3 linked regions of the Azospirillum brasilense genome follow. The main gene of each other region encodes a partner of the protein of the gene in region 2 in a complex. Links are inferred from orthologs where the notes say so. Each region holds a gene or a part of one and is shown on either strand. Other genes may lie near its edges.

Region 1 (9,977 bases), 410 kb from region 2 along the record:
TTGATGAGCCCGACCACCTCGCCGATCTTCTGCCCGGCCTCCGCCAGCCCCTGGACCGTCCGGTCGGTGCGGGCCGCCTCCTCCACGGCGTTGCCGGCGATGGTGGTGGAGGTCGCGACGTGGCGCCCGATCTCGGTGATGGAGGCGGACAGCTCCTCGGTGGCCCCGGCGACCGCCTGGACGTTGGTGGTCGCCTGCTCCGACGCTGCGGCGACCGTCGACGCCTGCCGGCTGGTCTCCTCGGCGGTGGACGACATGGACTCCGCGGTGGCGCGCATCTCGGTGGCGGCGGAGGCCAGCATCCTCAGCGTCGCGTGGACCGTGCTGTCGAAGCCGACGATGTATTTTTCCACGAGCGCCTGCCGGGCTTCCTTGCGGGCCTGCTCCTGGCGCTGCTCCTCCTCCATCCGGCGGTTCGCGACGGCGGAGTCCTTGAACACCGCCAGCGAGCGGGCGAGCGTGCCGACCTCGTCCATCCGGTCCGTGCCGTCGACGGTGATGCCGAGATCGCCCTTGGCGAGGCGCTGCATGAGTTCGGCCATGGCGCGCAGCGGGCCGACCACGCGGAACAGCGTCGTCGTCATGGCAAAGGCGGCGGCCAGCACGCCGAGCAGCACCGCGATCCCCAGGATCCAGCGGGAGGTGTCGTACGCGGCGTTGGTCCGCTCATACTCGGCCTCGGCCTCCTTCAGCTGCAGGTCGACCAGCTTTCCGACGGCCGCCGCCACCGGGTCGATGCTGGGGTAGAGCGTGGACACCGCGAAGGCATCCAGCGCGGCCTGGTCCCTGGCCTGCATCAGCGCGCGGGCGGTCGTCGCGGCGGCACGCGCCTTGCCCATGTGGCGCTCGGCCTCATTCGCCAGTTCCTTTTCGCGGGCGTTCATCGAGGTGGCGGTGAAGGCCGACCAGCGCGTCGCGATCTCGCCGAGCGCGGCATCGATGGACTTGAGACCGCCCTCCCACGTCTCGGCGCCGCCGCGCACCTTGTGCGTGGTGTCGACGATGTTGACGGCGAACATGTCGGAGACGACCTTCAGGTCGCGCAGCGGGACGACGCGGTCCTTGAACACCGTTTCCATGCCCCGGTGTGACTGTCCCAGGGCCAGCCAGCCGGTGGCCGCAATCGCGAAAAGAAAGAAGCACAGAACAGAGAGGGCAACCAAAAGGCGTGCTTTGACCGTAGACATCGGCTCGTTCCACGATGCGTTGACGTTGCAGGTCATGGCATCGTGGATGATACATATTAATATTGAGCTACATTTTAACGAAAATATGTTTCGTCAAAAAGCAACATTTCTCGTTTTCAAGCGACACCGTCATGGGTGTCATGACGGTGTCCTGCTCTGAACGGCGACAAACGTCTTCACCGCATCTTCGAGCAAAGATTGCAGGCGGGCGACGGACCGCTCACCCCTCCAGCCTGAAGCTTCCGTCCTCGCCCAGCGCGGCGAAGGGGTTCCAGGCGACTTCCCAGGGATGGCCGTCCGGGTCGGCGAAATAGCCGCTGTAGCCGCCCCAAAAGACGTCCTGCGCCGGCTTCAGGATGCGCCCGCCGGCCCGCTCGGCCTGGGCCATCACCGCGTCCACCTCCGCCTTGCTGCGCAGGTTGTGGGCGAGCGTGATGCCGCCGAAGCCCGAGGTCGGGCCGGACTCCGCCAGATGCGCGTCCTCGGCCAGCGCCTCCCGACCGTAGAGAGCCAGCGCGATGCCGCCCAACTGGTAGAAGGTGATGGCGTCCTGGCTGACGGGGGAGGGAGTCCAGCCCAGCCCCTCCTCATAGAAGCGGCGGCTGCGCGCGAGGTCGGCGACGCCCAGCGTGATCAGGCTGACTCGCTGTTCCATCTCAGCTTCCCTTGCGTTCGGCGGCGGGCGGCATGGCGACGGGCAGCCCGGCTTCCTTCCAGCCCTTGAAGCCGCCTTCGAGGTGGCAGACGTTCTCCAAGCCCATCGACTGCACGGTGTCGGTGGCCAGCGCCGAGCGCCAGCCGCTGGCGCAGTAGAAGACGAAGCGCTTGCCCGACGCGAAGACCGGCTTGTGATAGGGGCTGTCCGGGTCCACCCAGAATTCCAGCATGCCGCGGGTGGCCGGGAAGGCTCCGGGGATCATGCCGTCGCGCGTCAGCTCGCGCGGGTCGCGGATGTCCACGAACACCACGTCGGGGTCGCCGTGCAGGGACAGCGCCTCCTGCGGCGTGATCGCCTGGATGCGGGCGTTCGCTTCGGCCAGCAACTCCTTGTAGCCCTTCTTCATCGGCATGGCGGTTTCCTCCTTCTGACCCTTTGGCCGTAGTCAAACCCTTGGCGGGACCGTTGGCGCGTCTGCGCTGTTATTGCTCCACGCAACTGTGCAACAGGCCGCCCCGCCCGGTCCACCGGGAAGGGGCGACGGCCAGGGGGAGCCCAGGGGAAGCCATGCCGATCGCCACCGACGGACCCACCGAAGCCGCCGCCGCTTTGCCCGCCGTCATCGACCCCGTCCGCGTGGAGCGGAACGAGCGCTACGTCCGCCGCCGCTTCTGGAACACGCTGCGCGCCAACCTGCACCGCATTCCCTTCCTGGAGCAGGCACTGGCCGCCTTCTTCTGCGCGACCGACCCGCAGACGCCCTTCAAGGCGAAGGCGATCCTGATGGCGGCGCTGGCCTATTTCGTGCTGCCCGCGGATTCCATCCCGGACTGGCTGATCGCGGTCGGTTTCGTGGACGACGCGGCGGTGCTGGCGACCGCCGTCCATGCGGTGCGGAGCAATCTGAAGCCCGAGCATGAGGACCGCGCCCGCGCCGCCCTGCGCAAGGAGCAGCAGATGAAGCCTGCCGCGGGTGACGCTTCCGGGATGAAGCCCGCCGGAAACGGCTGACGGCTTACGCCTTGGCCGCGCTCCGCTCGGCGCGTGACTGCGCGGCGTCGCGATGGGCGGTGTAGAGGGCGGAGGCGGCGATCACCCCGGCGCCGACCCAGCCCCAGAGGTCCATGGCCTCGCCGAACAGCGGCCAGGCGAGCAGGGCGGTGAAGGGCAGGCGGGCGTAGTCGTAGGGCATCATCGCCGAGGCCGGCGCCAGCTTGAACGCACGGGTCATCGCCAACTGTCCCAGGGTCAGGATGCCGCCCAGCAGGACGAGCCAGCCGAGCGCCGTCCAACTCGGCCACTCCCACACGAATAGGGCCGGCACCAGGGCCATCGGGGTCAGGAACAGCCCCATGTAGGCGACCACCACCATCACCCCGTCGGAGGTTGCCAGGGCCCGCACCTGGAGCGTGGTTATGGCGGCGGCGACGCAATGCAGGAGCATGACGAGGATCGCCGGGTCCAGGGTGGTGTCGCCGGGACGGACGACGATCATCACCCCGGCCAGCCCGACCAGGACGGCGGCCCAGCGCCGCGCCCGCACCGTCTCGTTCAGAAACAGCGCGGCCCCGGCGGTGACGAAGAGGGGAATGGTGAAGCTGAGCGCCGTGGCGTCCGGCAGCGGCAGGTGGGTGACGCTGTAGAACCAGCACAGCATCGCCACCAGGCTGGTCGCCGAGCGCGAGGCGTAGAGGCCCGCCCGCCCGGTGCGCAGCCGCCCCAGCCCCACCGCCGCGATCCAGGGCAGCATGAACATCAGGCTGAACAGGTTGCGGAAGAAAACGATTTCGAAGGGGTGAAGCTCGCCGCTGACATGGCGGATCATCGCGTTGCCGATGGCGATGAACAGGGCGGCCCCCAGCATCCAGAAGGCCGCCTCCAGCGGTTTTCCCGCCATGCCGGGGCCGGTGGCGGGACCTTTGGCGGTGAGCGCGGGGTTGGGCAATCGGTCGCGTCCCTGGCGGATCGGCCTGCGGGTGGCGCTCCATTGCCGGAAGCGCCACCCCAGCGTGCATCGCTATCCTGCTCTTCGGACCGGTCCGGGTGCAAGGGACATTCGGAAGGCGGTCAGCCGCCGGCCTTCAGCGACTCGAGGCGGGAGCGGATCAGCGTGTATTCCGGCTCCTCCGGCTTGAACTGGGCCAGCAGGCGGGTCCACAGGTCGGTGGCCTCGGCGGTCCGGCCGATGCCCGCGGCGTTCAGGCCGAGCAGCCAGAGCGCGTCGCGGTTGTCGGGCTCGGCCGCCAGCGCCTGACGGAGCGAGGCGACGGCCTCCTCCGGCATCGGGCCGGGCTTGCTGCTCCGCGGCTCCGCCGACAGCAGGGCGGAGGCGTAGGCGACCAGCACGTCGGGCCGCTGGGGCGCCCGTTCCCGCGCCTTGCGGGCGGCGTCGATGGCCTTCGCCGACTCGCCCATCACGCCGTAGGAGCGCGACAGCCGCAGCCAGCCGTCCACGTCGTCCGGGTTGGCCTCCAGCCGGGCGGCCAGCCCGTCGACCATGCCGCGGATCATCTGCTGCTGGTCCTCGCCCTCGGCTTGGCCCTGGCCCTGGTTCTGGCCCTGGTTTTGGGCGACCGGCGGCGGTTGCTGGGCGGGCAGGGGCTCCGGCGTCACCTTGGCCGGGTCGAGGTTCAGCGCCTTGGCGGCCTCCGCGATCTGCGTGCGCACGATCGGCACCCAGGGGGCGTCGGCGTGGGACTCGGCGAGCAGGGCGCTCCAGCGCTCCAGGGCGTCCTTGCTGTCGCCGGCCTGGAAGCGGGCCAGCGCGGCGTAGAAGCGGGCGCGCGGCTCCGTCGGATCCTTCGCCAGCACGCGGTCGAAGGTCTTGCGGGCCTCGTCCGGCACGGTGCCGCCGTTGGCCGAGATCAGAACCTCGCCATAGCTGCCGAGAAGCTCCAGATCGTCGCCGGCCAGCGCCACCGCCTTGCCCAGAGCGTCGGCGGCCTCGGGCAGGCGGCCCATCTTGGCGTAGGCCTGGCCGAGGATGGCCCAGCCCTGCGGGTCGTCGGGGGTCTCGGCGAGCTGCGCCTTCAGCTTGTCCATCGCCGCCAGCACGTTCTTGGGCGGCCCGCCGCGCTCATGGTCCAGATTGCGCGAGGCCAGCGGCTGGGCCGGCAGCTCCGGGCGGCCGAGCTTGCCATAGACGGCCAGCGTGCCGAGCGGCAGCAGGACGGCCAGCAGGGCGGCCAGCGCCATCGCGCTGCGCGGGGCGCGGGCGGCGGGCTCCTTGCCCTTCGCGCCATCCTTCGCAGGGCCCTTGCCGCGGTCGGCGATGGCCAGCATGCGGCGGCCGATCTCGGCGCGGGCGGCGGCGGCCTGCGCCTCGCTGATCAGGCCGCGGCCCTGGTCGCGCTCCAGCTCGCCGAGCTGGTCGCGGTAAACCTCCAGGTCGTAGGCGGCACGCTCCTCGGCGGCGCCCTCGGGCTTCCTCAGCAGCGGGGGCACGATCAGCAGCACCACGGCCGCCGTCAGGGCGGCGGCGACGATCCAGAACAGCATCAGGCTTTGTCCTTGCGGAGCAGGGCGTCGAGGCGCCGCCGCTCGTCCTCGGTCAGCGGGGCGGTGTCGCCGCCGGCAGCAACGGCGGCTCCCTTCCGCCCGCGCAGGTACAGGGCCGTGGCGACGCCGCCGATGGCCAGGATCACGAAGGGGCCGATCCACAGGAAGAGCGTCGTCGCCTTGAAGGGCGGGCGCAGCAGCACATAGTCGCCGTAGCGGTCGGTGACGAAGCTCAGCACCTGCTGGTTGCTGTCGCCGGCGGTCAGCCGCTCGCGGACCAGCACGCGCAGGTCGCGGGCGAGCGGCGCGTTGGAATCGTCGATCGACTGGTTCTGGCAGACGAGGCAGCGCAGATCCTTGCTGATCTCCCGGGCGCGGCCCTCCAACGCCGGGTCCTTCAGAACCTCGTCGGGCTGGACGGCGGAGGCGGCGACCGGGGTCAACGCCAGCAGGACGGCGATCAGAAGGGCTCTCACGACGCGCTCCGCAGATGCTTGACCATGGGCAGGATCTGCTCCTCGACCACCTGCGGGGTCAGGGGGCCGACATGCTTGAAGCGGATGCGGCCCTGGCGGTCGAGCAGGAAGGTCTCCGGCACGCCGTAGACGCCCCAGTCGATGGACACGCGGCCGTCCAGGTCGACGCCGATGCTGGCGTAGGGATCGCCGTTGCGGTTCAGCCAGGCGATGGCGTCCTCCGCCTTGTCCTTGTGGTTGATGCCGCGCACCGTCACGCCCTGCTCGCGGGCCAGCCGGGTGATGATCGGGTGCTCGGCCTTGCAGGGGATGCACCAGGAGGCGAAGACGTTCACCAGCGTGACGTCGCCCTTCAGCGTCGCGTTGGACAGCCCTTCCTTGTAGCCCGGCAGCGGCGGCAGCGAGAATTCCGGCGCCGGCTTGTCGATCAGGGCGGAGGGGATGTCGCGCGGGTCGCGGTCGAACCCGCGCAGGAAGGCCACGCCGACACCGACGAACAGCAGCAGCGGCAACAGATAGATCAGGCGGCGCATCGTGGGCTTGTCCTTACTCGGCGGGCTGAAGGCTGCCCTTGGCGGCGCGGCGGCGCTCCGGGGCGCCGATGCGGAAGCGGCGGTCGGACAGGCTGACCAGCCCGCCCAGCATCATCCCCAGCGAGCCGATCCAGATCCACGGCACCAGCGGGTGATGGTACAGCCGCACGGTCCAGGCCGTGCCGTTCTGCGTCGGGTCGCCCAGCGCCACATAGACGTCGGACAGCCAGGTGGTGTGGATCGCCGCCTCGGTCGTCGTCATGCGGGTGACCGGGTAGCTGCGGCGCTGCGGCGTCAGGGTGGCGATGTGGTTGCCGTCGCGGGTGACGGTGAAGACGCCCTGCTCGGCGCTGTAGTTCGGCCCCTGCACCGTGCCGACGCGGTCGAAATGCACGGCGTAGGCGCCGACCGTGGCGTTGTCGCCCGGCTTCATCGCCTTGATCGTCTCGCTCTGCCAGGCCGAGGTGCCGGTCATGCCGGCGATGGCGATGCCCATGGAGGCGTGGGCGATGGTCATGCCCCAGGCGCTGCGCGGCAGGTTGACCACGCGGTTCCAGCTGTCCTTCGCCGGGATGCGGAACAGGCGGATGCGCTCCGCGAACTCGGCGATCGAGCCGAAGAAGGCCCAGGCGGCGAGCGCGACCCCGACCAGCGCCAGCAGCGGCCCGCCGCCGTTGGTGACGTAGGCGGCGATGGCGACGCAGGCGACGGTCGCCACGCCGGCCGTCCACAGCCGGGTCAGGGCGCCCAGCAGGTCGGCGCGCTTCCAGGCCAGGAAGGGGCCGACCACCATGGCGATCACCATCGGGATGGCGACGGGGATGAAGGTGGCGTTGAAGAAGGGCGGGCCGACCGACACCTTGCCGAGGTCGAGCACGTCGAGGAACAGCGGGTAGAGCGTGCCGATGAAGACCGTCGCCGTCGCGGTGGACAGCAGCAGGTTGTTCAGCACCAGCGAGCCCTCGCGGCTGACCGGGGCGAACAGGCCGCCGGTCTTCAGGCTGGGCGCCCGCACGGAGTAGAGCAGCAGCGAGCCGCCGGTGGCGATCGCCAGCAGGACCAGGATGAAGACGCCGCGCGCCGGGTCCACCGCGAAGGCGTGGACCGAGGTCAGGATGCCCGAGCGCACCAGGAAGGTGCCCATCAGCGACAGCGAGAAGGTGATGATCGCCAGCAGGATGGTCCAGGTCTTCAGCGCGTCGCGCTTCTCCACCACGATGGCGGAGTGCAGCAGCGCGGTGCCGGCCAGCCAGGGCATGAAGGAGGCGTTCTCGACCGGATCCCAGTACCACCAGCCGCCCCAGCCCAGCTCGTAGTAGGCCCACCAGGAGCCGAGCGCGATGCCGGCGGTCAGGGTCGACCAGGCGGCCAGCGTCCAGGGCCGCACCCAGCGCGCCCAGGCCGGGTCGACGCGCCCCTCGATCAGGGCGGCGACCGCGAAGGAAAAGGCGATGGAGAAGCCGACATAGCCCGCGTAGAGGAAGGGCGGGTGGAAGGCGAGGCCGGGGTCCTGGAGCAGCGGGTTCAGGTCGTTGCCGTCGAGCGGCGCCGGAACCACGCGGAGGAAGGGGTTCGAGGTGATCAGGATGAACAGCAGGAAGCCGACGCCGATCATGCCCTGGACGGAGATGACGCGGGCCTTCAGCGAGGGCGGCAGGTTGCGGCCGAAGATGCCGACCGCCGCGCCGAACACCGTCAGCATGACGACCCACAGCATCATCGAGCCTTCGTGGTTCCCCCACACGCCCGACACCTTGTAGAGCATCGGCTTCATCGAGTGGCTGTTGGCGACCACGTTCGACACGCTGAAGTCCGACACCACATGCGCCCAGGTCAGGGCGCCGTAGGCGACCAGGACCAGAAGCATCTGGGCGATGGCGGCGGGACGGGCGACGCCCATCCAGGCGGCGTTGCCGGTGGCGGCACCCACCAGGGGGACGCCGGACTGCACCAGCGCCACGAACAGCGCCAGCACCAGCGCGTAATGGCCGAGTTCGGGAATCACGGGCCCGATGCTCCCTTAAAGAACGGAATGTGGAGGAGTGGGGAAGCCGCCAGCGTCACGAGCTGGGCTTCTGCTCCTTCGAGTTCGCCTTGAAGTGCTCCGCCTCCTTCAGGGCGGCGGCGACCTCCGGCGGCATGTAGTTCTCGTCGTGCTTGGCCAGCACCTCGCGCGCCTGGAAGACGCCGTTGATCATGCGGCCTTCCGTGATGACGCCCTGGCCCTCGCGGAACAGGTCGGGAAGCTGGCCGCGGTAGCTGACGGCCACCGTGTGCACCGTGTCGGTGACGCGGAACTGCGTCGTCACCCCGTCGGGCATCTTGCTCACGCTGCCTTCCTCGACGAGGCCGCCCAGGCGGAAGTTGCGGTCGCCGATGTCCTGGGTCTGCAACTGCGTGGGGCTGAAGAAGAAGACGATGTTGTCCTCGAACGCCGTCAGCGTCAGGGCGGTGGCCGCGCCAAGGCCCAGCAGGGCGAGGCCCAGCATGTAGAGGCGCCGTTTCTTGCGGGTCATCCTTCACCAACCTCCGCCGCGGGCGACGCCGCGGCTCCGTTGCGCGCCCGGCGCCGCCGCGGCGGGCGGCTGCCTTCCAGCGCCTTCAGGGTCGTCTCGGCGCCGCGCAGCGCCTTCAGCGTGGCGACCAGCAGGCCGACCATCACCAGCGCCGCCAGCGCGTAGGACGACCAGACATACGCGGCGTAGCCGCCCATCGCGAAAAACTCTGCCATCCTTGCCTCCGGCCCAGCCTGTTCCCGTGCCTCAGCCCTGCGCCTCGGTCAGGCGCATCGTCTGGATCTTGCGCTGCACGATCTCCGCCCGCAGGCGCAGCAGGACCACCGTGATGAAGTAGGCGGTGAAGCCCAGCGCCATGACCAGCAGCGGGACCAGCATGGACCCGTCGATGGTCGGTCCGCCCATGCGGATGACGCTGGCCGGCTGGTGCAGGGTGTTCCACCAGTCCACCGAGAATTTGATGATCGGCACGTTCACGATGCCGACGAGAAGCAGCACGTTGCCCGCCCGCGTCCCGCGCTGCGGGTCGTCGAAGGCGTTCACCAGCGCCATGTAGCCGAGATAGAGGAAGAACAGGATCAGCACGCTGGTCAGCCGCGCGTCCCACACCCACCACGTCCCCCACATCGGCGCGCCCCACAGCGAGCCGGTGACGAGGCAGATGAGGGTGAAGCCGGCGCCGACCGGGGCGGCGGCCTTGGCGAACAGGTCGGCCAGCGGGTGCTTCCACACGAGTCCGCAGGCGGCGGCGATGGCCATGTTGACGTAGACGAACAGGCTCATCCAGGCGGCGGGCACATGGATGTACATGATCCGCACGGTGTCGCCCTGCTGATAGTCGCGGGGCGAGCCGATCAGCGCGATGTAGAGCCCGACGATCAGCAGGATCACGGTCGCCCCCGCCGTCCAGGGCAGGATCGCCGCCGACAGGCGCTGGAAGCGGGCAGGATTTGCAAATCGATGCATAGGACCTATGGGCCTCTGGTCGTGCTGCGGACGATATAAGCTCAGTGATGCCCCAGCGCGAGGGGTTTCGCCTTGATCTTGGTCAGGAAACATGGCCGCACACCGTGGTGTTTTCAGGACGGTGCGGCGGCCTGTCGCACTGA
Region 2 (10,027 bases):
CCAACCAACAACGGGGGAAGGAATGTCGGACAAGCTGGTGGGCGCCAAGCGGCAGACCGCGCTGAAGGAACTGCACGGCTGGGCGGAGGTTCTGGAGCGCGACGCGATCCGCAAGACCTACCATTTCCCCGACTTCCCCGCCGCCTGGGGCTTCATGAGCCAAGTCGCCCTGCTGGCGGAGCGGGTGAACCACCATCCGGAATGGTTCAACGACATGGGCCGGGTGGAGATCATCCTGTGCACCCGCAGCGCCGACGGTCTGACCCAGGCCGACGTCGATTTCGCCCACCGCGTGGACCAGATCGCTCCGAACCGCGACCGCTGAAGACTCCCCTCTCCCGTCCCGGGAGAGGGACTGAAACGACATTCACGCCGGTTCCAGAACCACCTTCACATCCGCCGGGCGCCCGAAGAAGGGGGCGGTGGTGACCAGCAGCGGGCAACCGGCGGCGGCGTAGGCCGCCGCGTTGTCCTCGGTCACGCCGCCCGCCGCCGCGACGACCGGCGGGCGCGGCAGGCCGCGCGTCGCCTCGACCACGGCGCGGGCCTCCTCCGGCGGGCGCTTCTCCAGCTGCAGCACGTCGGCCCCGGCCCGGGCGAAGGCGATGGCGTCCGCCACCGTGTCAACCTCCACCACGATCGTCTTTTCCGGCGCCCGGCGGCGCAGGTCGGCGATCCACGCCTCCGGCGGGCCGGACAGGAAGGCGCGGTGCTCGGGGAAGACCAGGATCGTTTCCGACAGGCCCAGCCGGTGCATCACCGCCCCGCCGGCCAGCGCCGCCTTGACCGACAGGTCCTTGGCGCCGGGGAAGTTCTTGCGGGTGCAGGCGACGGTCACGCCGGGGGCGGCCTCGACGATGCGGCGGGCGCGGGAGGCGATGCCGGAGGCGTATTCGACCAGGGTCTGCGCCACCTTCCAGCCGCGGTGCAGGGCGCCCGCCGGGCCGTGGCCCTCCAGGAAGGGCGTCCCGGCCTCGACCGCCGTGCCGCTGGGCCGGACGGACGTCACCGTGCCGCCGGCCTTTTCGATCAGGCGGGCGGCCTCCTCCGTCCCGGCCAGCACCATGGCGCCGCGCGCCGCGAACCGGATGCGCGCCGGGGCGGCGGCGATGCCCAGCAAGTCGGTGGTCAGGTCGCCGTAGGGAACGTCCTGGGCGAGAAGCGCGTCGAGCGCGGCATCGGACAGGACGATCATCGGCGGTTTCCTTTTGTCTGTTAAAGCCACCCGCGGCGGCGGAAATACCAGAGCGGCACCACGGCCGACAGAACCATCAGCAGGATCGCCATGGGATAGCCGAAGTCCCAATCCAGCTCGGGCATGTAATGGAAGTTCATGCCGTAGGCCGAGGCGATCAGCGTCGGCGGCATCAGCGCGACCGACACGACCGAGAAGATCTTGATGATCGCGTTCTGCTCGATGTTGATCAGGCCGAGCGTGGCGTCGAGCAGGAAATTCGCCTCATGCGCCAGGAAGCCGGCGTGCTCGTTCAGGGACCGCAGGTCGCGCGACAGCGTCTTCAGCGCGGCCTTCTGCTCCTTGGTCAGCCGCCCGGCGGCGACGGAGGAGAGGAAGGCGACCAGCCGGTCCAGCCCGGCGAGGCTGTCGCGCACCTTGTGCGTCAGGTCGCCGGCCCGCCCGATGCCGCGCAGCACGTCCTGCAGCTCGTCCGGCTTCTTGGCGGCCCGCCCGCCACCGCTCGTTCCGCCCCCGCCGAGACCGCCGTTGTTCAGCGAGTCGGTGAAGATACGCGCGGACAGCCCATCGATGCGGGCGCCGATCAGCTCCAACACGTCGGCGACCCGGTCGATCACCGCGTCGAGGATGCCCAGCAGCGCGTCCTCGGCGCTGGCCAGAAGCTCCGGCTGGCGGCCGGTCCGCGCGGCGAAGGTGGCGACGGAGCGCGGCTCGGTGAAGCGCACCGTGATCATGTGCCGGGGGGTCAGGACAAAGGTGACCTCGCCCTGCTCCGGCATCGGCGAATCGGCCCGCGCGATCACCGAGGAGGTCAGGTAGACGGCCTCCCCCTCGGTGTAGAGCTGGCTCGACGCCTCGATTTCCTTCATTTCCTCGCGCGTCGGCAGGTCGCAGCCGGTGACGGCGCCGACATGCGCGCGCTCCGCCTCGTCGGGACGGAGAAGATCGATCCACACCGTGTTGGGCGGCAGCGGCTCGCCGAGGGCGAGCGGCTGCTCGACCACGCGGCCGCCCACCCGGGCGTGGACCGTGATCATGCAAGGGCCTCGGCGGGGACCGGGGCGCCGGCGGCGCGGCAGGCGGCGGCCAGCGTGTTCAGCATCAGGCAGGCGATGGTCATCGGCCCGACGCCGCCCGGCACCGGGGTGATGGCCCCCGCGACCTTGACCGCCTCGTCATAGGCGACGTCGCCGACCAGCTTGGTCTTGCCCGGCTCGGTCGGGTGCGCGATGCGATTGATGCCGACATCGATGACCACGGCGCCCGGCTTGATCCAGTCGCCGCGCACCATCTCCGGACGCCCCACCGCGGCGACCAGGATGTCGGCGCGGCGGCATTCGCCGGGCAGGTCCTGGGTGCGGGAGTGGGCGACGGTGACCGTGCAGTCCTGCTGGAGCAGAAGCTGCGCCATCGGCTTGCCGACGATGTTGGAGCGGCCCAGCACCAGCGCCCGCTTGCCCTTCAGGTCGTTGCCCAGCGTGTCGCGGAGCAGCAGCAGGCTGCCCAGCGGGGTGCAGGGCACGATGGCGCCGGCCCCGCCGGTCGCCAGCAGGCCGGCGTTGACGACGTGGAAGCCGTCCGCGTCCTTTTCCGGGACGATGCGGGCCAGCACGCGGGCCGTGTCGATGTGCCTGGGCAAGGGAAGCTGGACCAGGATGCCGTGCACCGCCGGGTCGGCGTTCAGCCGGTCGATCAGGGCCAGCAGCTCCGCCTCGCCGAGGTCGGCGGGCATGTGGTGGTCGAAGCTGTTCATGCCGAGATCGGCCAGGGCCTTTTCCTTGGACCGGACATAGACCTGGCTCGCCGGGTCCTCGCCCACCAGCACAACGGCGAGGCCGGGGGTGACGCCGTGGCTGGCCTTGAGCGCGGCCACACCCTCCGCCACGCGGGCGCGCAGCCCCGCGGCGAACGCCTTGCCGTCGATGATCTTCGCCTCAGCCATCGCTCTTCCCACCATTGCTGCTCACCGGCTCGCCGGTCGCGGTTTCCACCAGCGCCGTCAGCCGGCGCATCAGGTCGGCCGGATCGCCGGCCACATGGACAATCTTGTTCCGGTCGGTGGCGCCGGCCACCACCGTCAGGCTGGTCTTGGGCAGTTTCCACGCCTTGGCCAGCAGTTTCACCACCGCCTCGTTCGCCTTGCCGTTCTCCGGCACGGCGGTGACGGTCACCTTCAGGGCCGTTCCTCCGGACGCCGTGGCGGCCAGCCCGGCGATGGCGTTGCGCGACGCCTTGGGCGTCACCCGCAGCGCCAGCCGGACGCCGTCTGCCACCGCCTCGAAGGGAGCGGCCTCGAAGGGACTTGCCATCAGAAGCGCGGCCAGTATTCCGCCATCAGGTTGCGGATGAAGAAGATCAGCAGGATCAGCGCGATCGGCGACAGGTCCAGGCCGCCCATGTTCGGCAGGACGCGGCGGATCGGGCGCAGCACCGGCTCCGTGATGCGGTAGAGGAAGTCGCCGATGACATAGACCGCGCGGTTGCGGGTGTTCACGACGTTGAAGGCCACCAGCCAGCTCAGCACCGCCGAAGCGATGAGCAGCCACACATAGAGGCTGAGAACGGTGTCGATCAGCAGGTAGAGCGCAATCATGCCCGGCCCGTCCCTTTATTGTCCGATTTTGCGGGGCACCCTAAGCACAAGCGGCGAGTGCTGTCCAGTGCCGCGCGGCGGGCCGCGATCATGCCCTTCGCCATCCCCTTGCGCACCACCGCCGATGCCCGTGGGCGGGCGCGTTCAGGGGGCTTGACAGGCCCTCTCCACATCACCATTATCCGCCGCACGCCGGTGACGGTGTGTGGGGCCGTAGCTCAGCTGGGAGAGCGACGCGTTCGCAATGCGTAGGTCGGGAGTTCGATCCTCCTCGGCTCCACCAATCCCCCCAAGACAATGATGCGACACAGGAATTCGCCCGGAAGCGGCGGAATTCCCCGCGGTGTACACCGCCCTGTCGCACGACGGCTTCGGCCAAATCGCGTCCATCTCTTTTAAAATTCGCCTCCCGTCGCCCTGGACGGCGCCATCCGCCGTGCCGTCCGGGATCGCGGCGCCCGTGAGGCGCCGCCTTCTACTCCACCGCCTGACGCAGGGCGGCGGCGCTCGCCCAGGGGGCCAGCGGCAGGGCACCGGCCAACAGGCCGCCCAGCAGCAGCAGATGCGGGCGCGGGGTCAGGCCATTCAGCGCGGCGTCGATGGCCCCGGCGCCGAAGATCAGCACGGGGATGTAGAGCGGCAGGATCAGCAGCGACAGCAGCACGCCGCCGCGCCGGGCGCCCAGCGTCAGCGCCGCCCCGATGCTGCCGATCAGGCTGAGGATCGGCGTTCCGACCAGCAGGGTCAGCACCAGAATCCCGAAGCCCTCGGCGTCCATGTTCAGCAGCAGCGCCAGCAGCGGGGCGGCGGCGATCAGCGGCAGGCCGGTCACCAGCCAATGGGCCAGCGTCTTGGCCAAAACCACCGCCTCCATCGGCAGGGTGGACAGCGACAGCAGCTCCAGCGAGCCGTCCTCGTAGTCGTTCTGGAACAGCCGCTCCAGCGACAGCAGCGAGGCGAGCAGGGCCGCCACCCAGATCACCCCGGCGGCGATGCGGGCGAGGATGTTCGGCTCCGGCCCGACGCCGAAGGGGAACAGCACGACGCACAGCACGAAAAACATCACGGCGATGCTGGCGTCCGACCCCTGGCGCAGCGCCAGCCGCAGGTCGCGCCCGATCAGGCGCAGGAAGCGGGTCATGCCGCGTCCTCCTCTTCCTCAACCTCGTCGTCCTCGCCCCCGTCGTCCTCGTCATGGGGGACGGGGGTGAATTCGTCGAGGTGCAGCTCGCCGGCGCCGGGCATGGCGATGTCCACATGGGTGGAGACGGCGACCATGCCGCCGCCGGCCCGGTGCTCCGCGATGATCTCCTCGAACAGGGCGATCGCCGCTCGGTCGAGCGCCACGGTCGGCTCGTCGAGCAGCCACAGGGCGGCGGGGGCGGCGATGATGCGGGCGAGGTTCAGGCGCCGCTTCTGCCCCGCCGACAGGTAGCGCCCCGGCACGTTGGCGATGTGCGGCACGCCCAGCCGGTCGAGCGCCTTCAGCGCGTTGCCCCGCGGGTCGGCGGCGCCGCCCAGCGTGGCCCAGAAGGACAGGTTCTCCACCGCGCTCAGCACCGGCTTCACCGCGTCGAGATGGCCGACGTAATGGATGCGGCCGCGGTGGGCGTCGGGATCGTCGGTCACCGGCACATCGTCCCAGGAGAGCCGGCCGCGGATCGGCTTGAGCAGCCCGGCCATGACGCGCAGCAGGCTGGACTTGCCGCTGCCGTTGGGGCCGAGCAGGAACAGCGCCTCCCCCGGCGCGATCCGGAAGTCCAACCCGGTGAAGACCAGCCGGTCGCCACGGAGGCAGGTCAGCGCGGAACCGGCGAAAACGGGCATGGCGGCGGGCGGGCTCTTGCGGTGGGCGGGGCGGGGGGAGCTATAGCACAGCCCGTCCGGGTGCCAAAAAGAAACGGCCTCACAAAAGGTCGGGCCAAACAGAAACGGCCCCAAAAAGAAACGGCCATCGCAAGGGGGTTCTTGCGATGGCCGCCGATCCAGCCGGGGCCTGGCTGGGGACCCCGGAAAACCGGAGCCCTGATCGTCGCTTAGGGGCCGGACCGCAGGGGTTCACAGATCCGGCCAGCCACTTCATGCCCTAAGGCTTCCTCCGGTTTAGGGCCAGAAAGTGGCGAAATTTTGATCCGGGGAATGTCCCTTCCCATTCCAGGGCATTGCCCCGGCAGGAGGGAGCGGGCATTCATAGGCGCCTTCGCCCTTCGCGGCTCAACCGGACCGGGTGCCTGCCATGACCCTGCTGATCGACCTGTTCAACGGCCTTCCCGACATCGCCCGCATCATGCTGATGCTCAGCGTGGTGGCGGCGTCGGGGCTGGCGCTGGGGCAGGTCAAGGTGCGCGGCGTGGGGCTGGGCATCGGCGGGGTGCTGTTCGCCGGGATCGCCGCGGGGCACGTCGCCAAGGCGCTGGGCCTGACCTTCGACCATCACGTCCTGCATTTCATGCGGGAGTTCGGACTGATCCTGTTCGTCTACACCATCGGCGTGCAGGTCGGCCCCGGCTTCTTCGCCGCCCTGAAGAAGTCCGGCCTGACGCTGAACCTGCTGGCCGCCTCCCTGGTCGGGCTAGGGGTGCTGGTGGCGGTGGCGATCCACGAGATCGGTGGGGTGCCGCTGCCGGCGGTGCTGGGCATCTTCTCCGGCGCCGTCACCAACACACCGTCGCTGGGCGCCGCGCAGGAGATGCTGCGCGAGGTCGGGGCCTCGGCGGCGGAGATCAACACGCCCAGCCTCGGCTACGCCGTCGCCTACCCCTTCGGCATCGTCGGCATCCTCATCACCATGGGACTGATCCGCGTCCTCTTCCGCATCGACCCGGCGGCGGAAGCCGAGGCCTTCGAGCGCAAGCGCCGCGCCCAGGTGGAAACCTTGGAGACGCTGGACGTCGCCGTGCGCAACCGGTCGGCAATGGGGCTGCCGCTGCGCGACATGGCGCTGTTCGGCGACCAGGGGGTGATGATTTCCCGCCTGCTGCGCGAGGGGCGCCTCCAGGTGCCGCACCCGGACACCTGCCTGCGCGCCGGCGACGTCGTGCATCTGGTCGGGCCGCGGGTCAAGCTGGAGGCGACGAAGCGGCTGCTCGGCGAGGCGGCGGAGGTCACCCTGACCACCAAGGGCACCGACATGCGCTGGGACCGGCTGGTCGTCACCAACGAGCATGTGCTGGGCAAGGCCATCGGCCAGCTCGACCTCGCCGACGCCTACGACGTGGTGGTCAGCCGGGTCAACCGCGCGGGCGTGGAGCTGGTGCCGAGCCCGGCCCTGCACCTCCAGTTCGGCGACATCCTGACCGCCATCGGCAAGCCGTCGGACCTCCAGCGGGTGGCGGCGCTGATGGGCAACTCGGCGCGGCGGCTCCAGCAGGTGGAGTTCGTGCCGGTCTTCATCGGCATCCTGCTCGGCGTGCTGCTCGGCTCCATCCCCTTCTACATTCCGGGGATGCCGGCGCCGCTGAAGCTGGGTCTGGCCGGCGGGCCGCTGGTGGCGGCGATCCTGCTGGCGCGCATCGGCCACATCGGGCCGCTGGTCTGGTTCATGCCGCCCGCCGCCAACATGGCGCTGCGCGAGATCGGCATCGTCCTGTTCCTGGCGGTGGTCGGGCTGATGTCCGGCGACCGCTTCGTTGAGACTCTGGTGCACGGCGACGGGCTGTTGTGGATCGGCTGCGGCGTGCTGGTGACGCTGATCCCGCTGCTCGTCGTCGGCGTCGTCGCGCGGGCCTGCGCCCGGCAGAACTACCTGACGATCTGCGGCCTGCTGTCCGGCAGCATGACGGACCCGCCCGCGCTCGCCTTTGCAAACGCAATGAGCGCATCGGAGGCTCCCGCCCTCGCCTATGCCACTGTTTACCCTATGGTTATGTTTCTGCGTATCCTTGCACCGCAGTTGATCGTCCTGTTCCTCTGGTAAAGGGGCAACCCTGCGGGAGCGCCTCCCACGGGATCGGCGGACGGTCTGTCCTCGCGTGAGGAGACGCGGCCATGCACGCGCTCATCGATCTCTTCCTGGCCATGCCGCCGATCGCGCGCGTGGTGTTCATGCTGGGCATCACCTCGGCCCTCGGGCTGGCGCTCGGGCACATAAGGCTGCGCGGGGTCGGGCTGGGCATCGGCGGCGTGCTGTTCGCGGGCATCGCGGTCGGCCATTTCGCCAAGCAGGCCGGGGTGACGCTGAACGCCGAGATGATGGAGTTCATCCGCGACTTCGGCCTGATCCTGTTCGTCTACACCATCGGCATCCAGGTCGGCCCCGGCTTCTTCGCGGCGCTGAAGAAGTCCGGGCTGGCGCTGAACGGGCTGGCGCTGCTGATGGTCGGTTCCAGCATCCTGCTGACCGCCGCCCTCGTGCTGTTCGACCTCGTGCCGCTGGGCTCCGGCCTCGGCGTCTTCGCGGGCGGGGTGACCAACGCCCCGGCGCTGGCCGCCTCGCAGCAGGTGCTGAAGGAGGTCGGGGCCGACGCCGCGGTGATGGCCCTGCCCGGCCTGGCCTTCGCCGTCACCTACCCCTTCGGCATCGCCGGCAATCTGCTGGCCATGGCGGCGGTGCGGATCGTCTTCGGCATCGACCCGCAGGAGGAGGCCAGGGCCTTCGAGGCCGCCCGGCGCGCCGAGGTGGCGGCGCTCGACACCATGGACATCGCCGTCACCAACCCGGCCCTGCGCGGGGTGCGGCTGGGCGACCTCACCATGCTGCCGAGCCTGGGGGTCTGCGCGTCGCGGCTGCTGCGCGGCGGCCAGCTCCGCGTGCCCGGCGAGGACACCCGGCTGGAGGAGGGCGACGTGCTGCACGTCGTCGGCCCGCGCCCAAGGCTCGAACAGGTCCGTCTGCTGATGGGGCGGGAGGCCGACGTCCGGCTGACCACCAAGGGCAGCGACCTGCGGTGGGAGCGCATCGTCGTCACCGCCAACCCGGTGCTGGGCAAGTCCATCGCCGCGCTGAACCTCAAGGGGGCGTGCGACGTGGTGGTCAGCCGCGTCAACCGCGCCGGCGTGGAGCTGGTGCCCAACGCCGCGCTGAAGCTGCAGTTCGGCGACATCCTGACGGTGATCGGCAAGCCCGACGATCTCAAGGCGGCGGCCTGCATCATCGGCAACTCCGAACGGCGGCTGCAGACGGTGGAGATGATCCCGGTCTTCGTCGGCATCACGCTGGGGGCGCTGCTGGGCGCCATCCCGCTGTTCCTGCCGGGCATGCCGGCGCCCTTGCGGCTGGGCATGGCCGGCGGACCGCTGATCGTCGCCATCGTGCTGGCGCGCATCGGCCACATCGGGCCGCTGGTCTGGTTCATGCCGCCCGCCGCCAACCTCGCCCTGCGCGAGATCGGCATCGTCCTGTTCCTCGCCGTGCTCGGCATCGCGTCGGGCGACCGCTTCGTCGAGACGATGGCGAGCGGCGCCGGACTGCCCTGGATGGCCTGGGGCGTCCTGGTGACCCTCGTGCCGCTGCTGCTGACCGGGCTGCTGGCGCGCGGCGTCATGAAGCTGAACTTCCTCAGCATCTGCGGCGTGCTGGCCGGGGCGCAGACCAACCCGCCGGGCCTCGCCTACGCCAACGCGGTGGTCGCGTCGGAGGCGCCGGCGCTGGCCTACGCCACCGTCTACCCGCTGGCCATGTGCCTGCGCATCCTGGCGCCGCAGCTTCTGGTGCTGATGCTGTGGTGAAAAACCCGCCGGCTTCCCCCATCGCGCGGTTGCCCCGGGGCCTGCAAAATCCGCGTTGCGGGAGTTTGTCCGGCGGTCTAGCCTAGCGGCACCGTCCAGGGTTGGACGGTCCAGACCGTTCCCCGCCCCGTCCCCCGCCGACAAGCCCCGCATGCACCGACACCCGCCCACGAATCCCCACGCCCCCGAAGCCGTCCTCGTCGAGAATGTCCACAAGCGCTTCGGTCCGCTGGAGGTGCTGAAGGGCGTCTCCCTGACCGCGCGCGAAGGCGACGTCATCACGCTGATCGGCTCCTCCGGTTCCGGCAAGAGCACGCTTCTGCGCTGCATCAACATGCTGGAGGTGCCGGACGAGGGGCGGATCGTCATCGGCGGCGAGGCCATCGGCCTGAAGAAGGGGCGCGGCGGCCAGACCGTACCCGCCGACTCCCGTCAGGTGGACCGCATCCGCACCCGGCTCGGCATGGTGTTCCAGAGCTTCAACCTCTGGACCCACATGACCATCCTGGAGAACGTCATCGAGGCGCCGGTCCATGTGCTGGGCGTCCCGAAGGCGGAGGCGGTGGACCGCG
Region 3 (2,792 bases), 410 kb from region 2 along the record:
ACGGAGATGACGCGGGCCTTCAGCGAGGGCGGCAGGTTGCGGCCGAAGATGCCGACCGCCGCGCCGAACACCGTCAGCATGACGACCCACAGCATCATCGAGCCTTCGTGGTTCCCCCACACGCCCGACACCTTGTAGAGCATCGGCTTCATCGAGTGGCTGTTGGCGACCACGTTCGACACGCTGAAGTCCGACACCACATGCGCCCAGGTCAGGGCGCCGTAGGCGACCAGGACCAGAAGCATCTGGGCGATGGCGGCGGGACGGGCGACGCCCATCCAGGCGGCGTTGCCGGTGGCGGCACCCACCAGGGGGACGCCGGACTGCACCAGCGCCACGAACAGCGCCAGCACCAGCGCGTAATGGCCGAGTTCGGGAATCACGGGCCCGATGCTCCCTTAAAGAACGGAATGTGGAGGAGTGGGGAAGCCGCCAGCGTCACGAGCTGGGCTTCTGCTCCTTCGAGTTCGCCTTGAAGTGCTCCGCCTCCTTCAGGGCGGCGGCGACCTCCGGCGGCATGTAGTTCTCGTCGTGCTTGGCCAGCACCTCGCGCGCCTGGAAGACGCCGTTGATCATGCGGCCTTCCGTGATGACGCCCTGGCCCTCGCGGAACAGGTCGGGAAGCTGGCCGCGGTAGCTGACGGCCACCGTGTGCACCGTGTCGGTGACGCGGAACTGCGTCGTCACCCCGTCGGGCATCTTGCTCACGCTGCCTTCCTCGACGAGGCCGCCCAGGCGGAAGTTGCGGTCGCCGATGTCCTGGGTCTGCAACTGCGTGGGGCTGAAGAAGAAGACGATGTTGTCCTCGAACGCCGTCAGCGTCAGGGCGGTGGCCGCGCCAAGGCCCAGCAGGGCGAGGCCCAGCATGTAGAGGCGCCGTTTCTTGCGGGTCATCCTTCACCAACCTCCGCCGCGGGCGACGCCGCGGCTCCGTTGCGCGCCCGGCGCCGCCGCGGCGGGCGGCTGCCTTCCAGCGCCTTCAGGGTCGTCTCGGCGCCGCGCAGCGCCTTCAGCGTGGCGACCAGCAGGCCGACCATCACCAGCGCCGCCAGCGCGTAGGACGACCAGACATACGCGGCGTAGCCGCCCATCGCGAAAAACTCTGCCATCCTTGCCTCCGGCCCAGCCTGTTCCCGTGCCTCAGCCCTGCGCCTCGGTCAGGCGCATCGTCTGGATCTTGCGCTGCACGATCTCCGCCCGCAGGCGCAGCAGGACCACCGTGATGAAGTAGGCGGTGAAGCCCAGCGCCATGACCAGCAGCGGGACCAGCATGGACCCGTCGATGGTCGGTCCGCCCATGCGGATGACGCTGGCCGGCTGGTGCAGGGTGTTCCACCAGTCCACCGAGAATTTGATGATCGGCACGTTCACGATGCCGACGAGAAGCAGCACGTTGCCCGCCCGCGTCCCGCGCTGCGGGTCGTCGAAGGCGTTCACCAGCGCCATGTAGCCGAGATAGAGGAAGAACAGGATCAGCACGCTGGTCAGCCGCGCGTCCCACACCCACCACGTCCCCCACATCGGCGCGCCCCACAGCGAGCCGGTGACGAGGCAGATGAGGGTGAAGCCGGCGCCGACCGGGGCGGCGGCCTTGGCGAACAGGTCGGCCAGCGGGTGCTTCCACACGAGTCCGCAGGCGGCGGCGATGGCCATGTTGACGTAGACGAACAGGCTCATCCAGGCGGCGGGCACATGGATGTACATGATCCGCACGGTGTCGCCCTGCTGATAGTCGCGGGGCGAGCCGATCAGCGCGATGTAGAGCCCGACGATCAGCAGGATCACGGTCGCCCCCGCCGTCCAGGGCAGGATCGCCGCCGACAGGCGCTGGAAGCGGGCAGGATTTGCAAATCGATGCATAGGACCTATGGGCCTCTGGTCGTGCTGCGGACGATATAAGCTCAGTGATGCCCCAGCGCGAGGGGTTTCGCCTTGATCTTGGTCAGGAAACATGGCCGCACACCGTGGTGTTTTCAGGACGGTGCGGCGGCCTGTCGCACTGACGGTACGACGGGTTGACGCGGCCTTTCCATGCTACGTTGGTGCAGGGCGGGTGGAAAAGTCCGCCCGGACCGGATGACGGGGCGACGCCGCGCTCAGTGCCGGTGCGCGTGGTGGGCGTCCGGAAAGTGGGCGTGCCGGTGCCGCAGGCGGCCGTGGCGATGCCGGTGGCTGTGCGGTTCGGTCACCGGGCCGTCGTGATGGTGGCGGTGGTGCTCGTCATGGGTGTGCGGGTGGTCGTGCTCGATCTCCTCATGATCGTGCTCGTGGTCGTGATCCTCGGTCAGGTGCAGCCAGACGCCGACACCCATCAGGACCGCCGCCGCCGCCAGCCCGAGTGTCACCGGCTCGCCGAAGATCGCCAGGGAGGCGATGCCGCCGACGAAGGGGGCCGTCGAGAAATAGGCCCCGGTGCGGGCGGCGCCGATGTGGCGCAGGGAGACCACGAACAGCACGAGGCTGACGCCGTAGCCGAGCAGCCCGACCAGCATCGCCGCCGCCGCGGTCGGCGCGGCGGGCGGGGCGTCGCGGAGCGCCAGGGCGATCCCGACAGTGACGCTGCCGGCCACCAGCCCCTTGATCGTGGCGATGTCCGCCGGGTCGGCCAGCGACACCTTGCGGGTCAGGTTGTTGTCCACCGCCCACATCAGGCAGGCGGCGGCGACCGCGGCCGGTCCCCATCCGGCGGCGAGGGCCACCGGTCCGCTCCAGGACAGCACGACCGCTCCCGCCACGATGGCGGCCATGCCGGCGACGAGGCGCCGGTCGACGCCCTCGCGGAAGACGAACCA

What was found.
Region 1: the proteins of ccmB (region 2) and ccmE are in contact, whole or in part, in a solved structure (PDB 8CE8), measured with the Escherichia coli proteins. The link is inferred for Azospirillum brasilense from one-to-one orthologs.
Region 3: the proteins of ccmB (region 2) and D3869_RS08830 are in contact, whole or in part, in a solved structure (PDB 8CE8), measured with the Escherichia coli proteins. The link is inferred for Azospirillum brasilense from one-to-one orthologs.

What each region holds. Positions count from the first base shown.
Region 1 is NZ_CP032345.1:1,812,969-1,822,945, forward strand. What follows is about bases 7,141-9,977. They hold ccmE (cytochrome c maturation protein CcmE), read right to left. Parts: upstream 8,869-9,977; coding sequence 8,413-8,868; downstream 7,141-8,412. Other genes in these bases: D3869_RS08815 (heme lyase CcmF/NrfE family subunit), read right to left, coding at 7,141-8,357; ccmD (heme exporter protein CcmD), read right to left, coding at 8,865-9,083; D3869_RS08830 (heme ABC transporter permease), read right to left, coding at 9,115-9,834. In the rest of the region: D3869_RS08775 (methyl-accepting chemotaxis protein), read right to left, coding at 1-1,223; D3869_RS08780 (VOC family protein), read right to left, coding at 1,408-1,842; D3869_RS08785 (rhodanese-like domain-containing protein), read right to left, coding at 1,844-2,257; D3869_RS08790 (YkvA family protein), read left to right, coding at 2,413-2,856; D3869_RS08795 (DMT family transporter), read right to left, coding at 2,861-3,790; c-type cytochrome biogenesis protein CcmI, read right to left, coding at 3,913-5,343; D3869_RS08805 (cytochrome c-type biogenesis protein), read right to left, coding at 5,343-5,819; D3869_RS08810 (DsbE family thiol:disulfide interchange protein), read right to left, coding at 5,816-6,352; more of D3869_RS08815, read right to left, coding at 6,366-7,140. UniProt on the Escherichia coli protein: Heme chaperone required for the biogenesis of c-type cytochromes. Transiently binds heme delivered by CcmC and transfers the heme to apo-cytochromes in a process facilitated by CcmF and CcmH.
Region 2 is NZ_CP032345.1:1,407,965-1,417,991, forward strand. What follows is about bases 3,097-5,983. They hold ccmB (heme exporter protein CcmB), read right to left. Parts: upstream 4,930-5,983; coding sequence 4,264-4,929; downstream 3,097-4,263. Other genes in these bases: folD (bifunctional methylenetetrahydrofolate dehydrogenase/methenyltetrahydrofolate cyclohydrolase FolD), read right to left, coding at 3,097-3,137; D3869_RS06895 (DUF167 domain-containing protein), read right to left, coding at 3,130-3,504; D3869_RS06900 (YggT family protein), read right to left, coding at 3,504-3,788; ccmA (heme ABC exporter ATP-binding protein CcmA), read right to left, coding at 4,926-5,615. Outside these bases: D3869_RS06875 (4a-hydroxytetrahydrobiopterin dehydratase), read left to right, coding at 23-325; ModD protein, read right to left, coding at 368-1,195; D3869_RS06885 (magnesium transporter CorA family protein), read right to left, coding at 1,216-2,232; more of folD, read right to left, coding at 2,229-3,096; D3869_RS06920 (putative transporter), read left to right, coding at 6,025-7,704; D3869_RS06925 (putative transporter), read left to right, coding at 7,776-9,455; D3869_RS06930 (ABC transporter ATP-binding protein), read left to right, coding at 9,607-10,027. UniProt on the Escherichia coli protein: Required for the export of heme to the periplasm for the biogenesis of c-type cytochromes.
Region 3 is NZ_CP032345.1:1,820,943-1,823,734, forward strand. It holds D3869_RS08830 (heme ABC transporter permease), read right to left. Parts: upstream 1,861-2,792; coding sequence 1,141-1,860; downstream 1-1,140. Other genes in the region: D3869_RS08815 (heme lyase CcmF/NrfE family subunit), read right to left, coding at 1-383; ccmE (cytochrome c maturation protein CcmE), read right to left, coding at 439-894; ccmD (heme exporter protein CcmD), read right to left, coding at 891-1,109; D3869_RS08835 (DMT family transporter), read right to left, coding at 2,097-2,792. UniProt on the Escherichia coli protein: Required for the export of heme to the periplasm for the biogenesis of c-type cytochromes.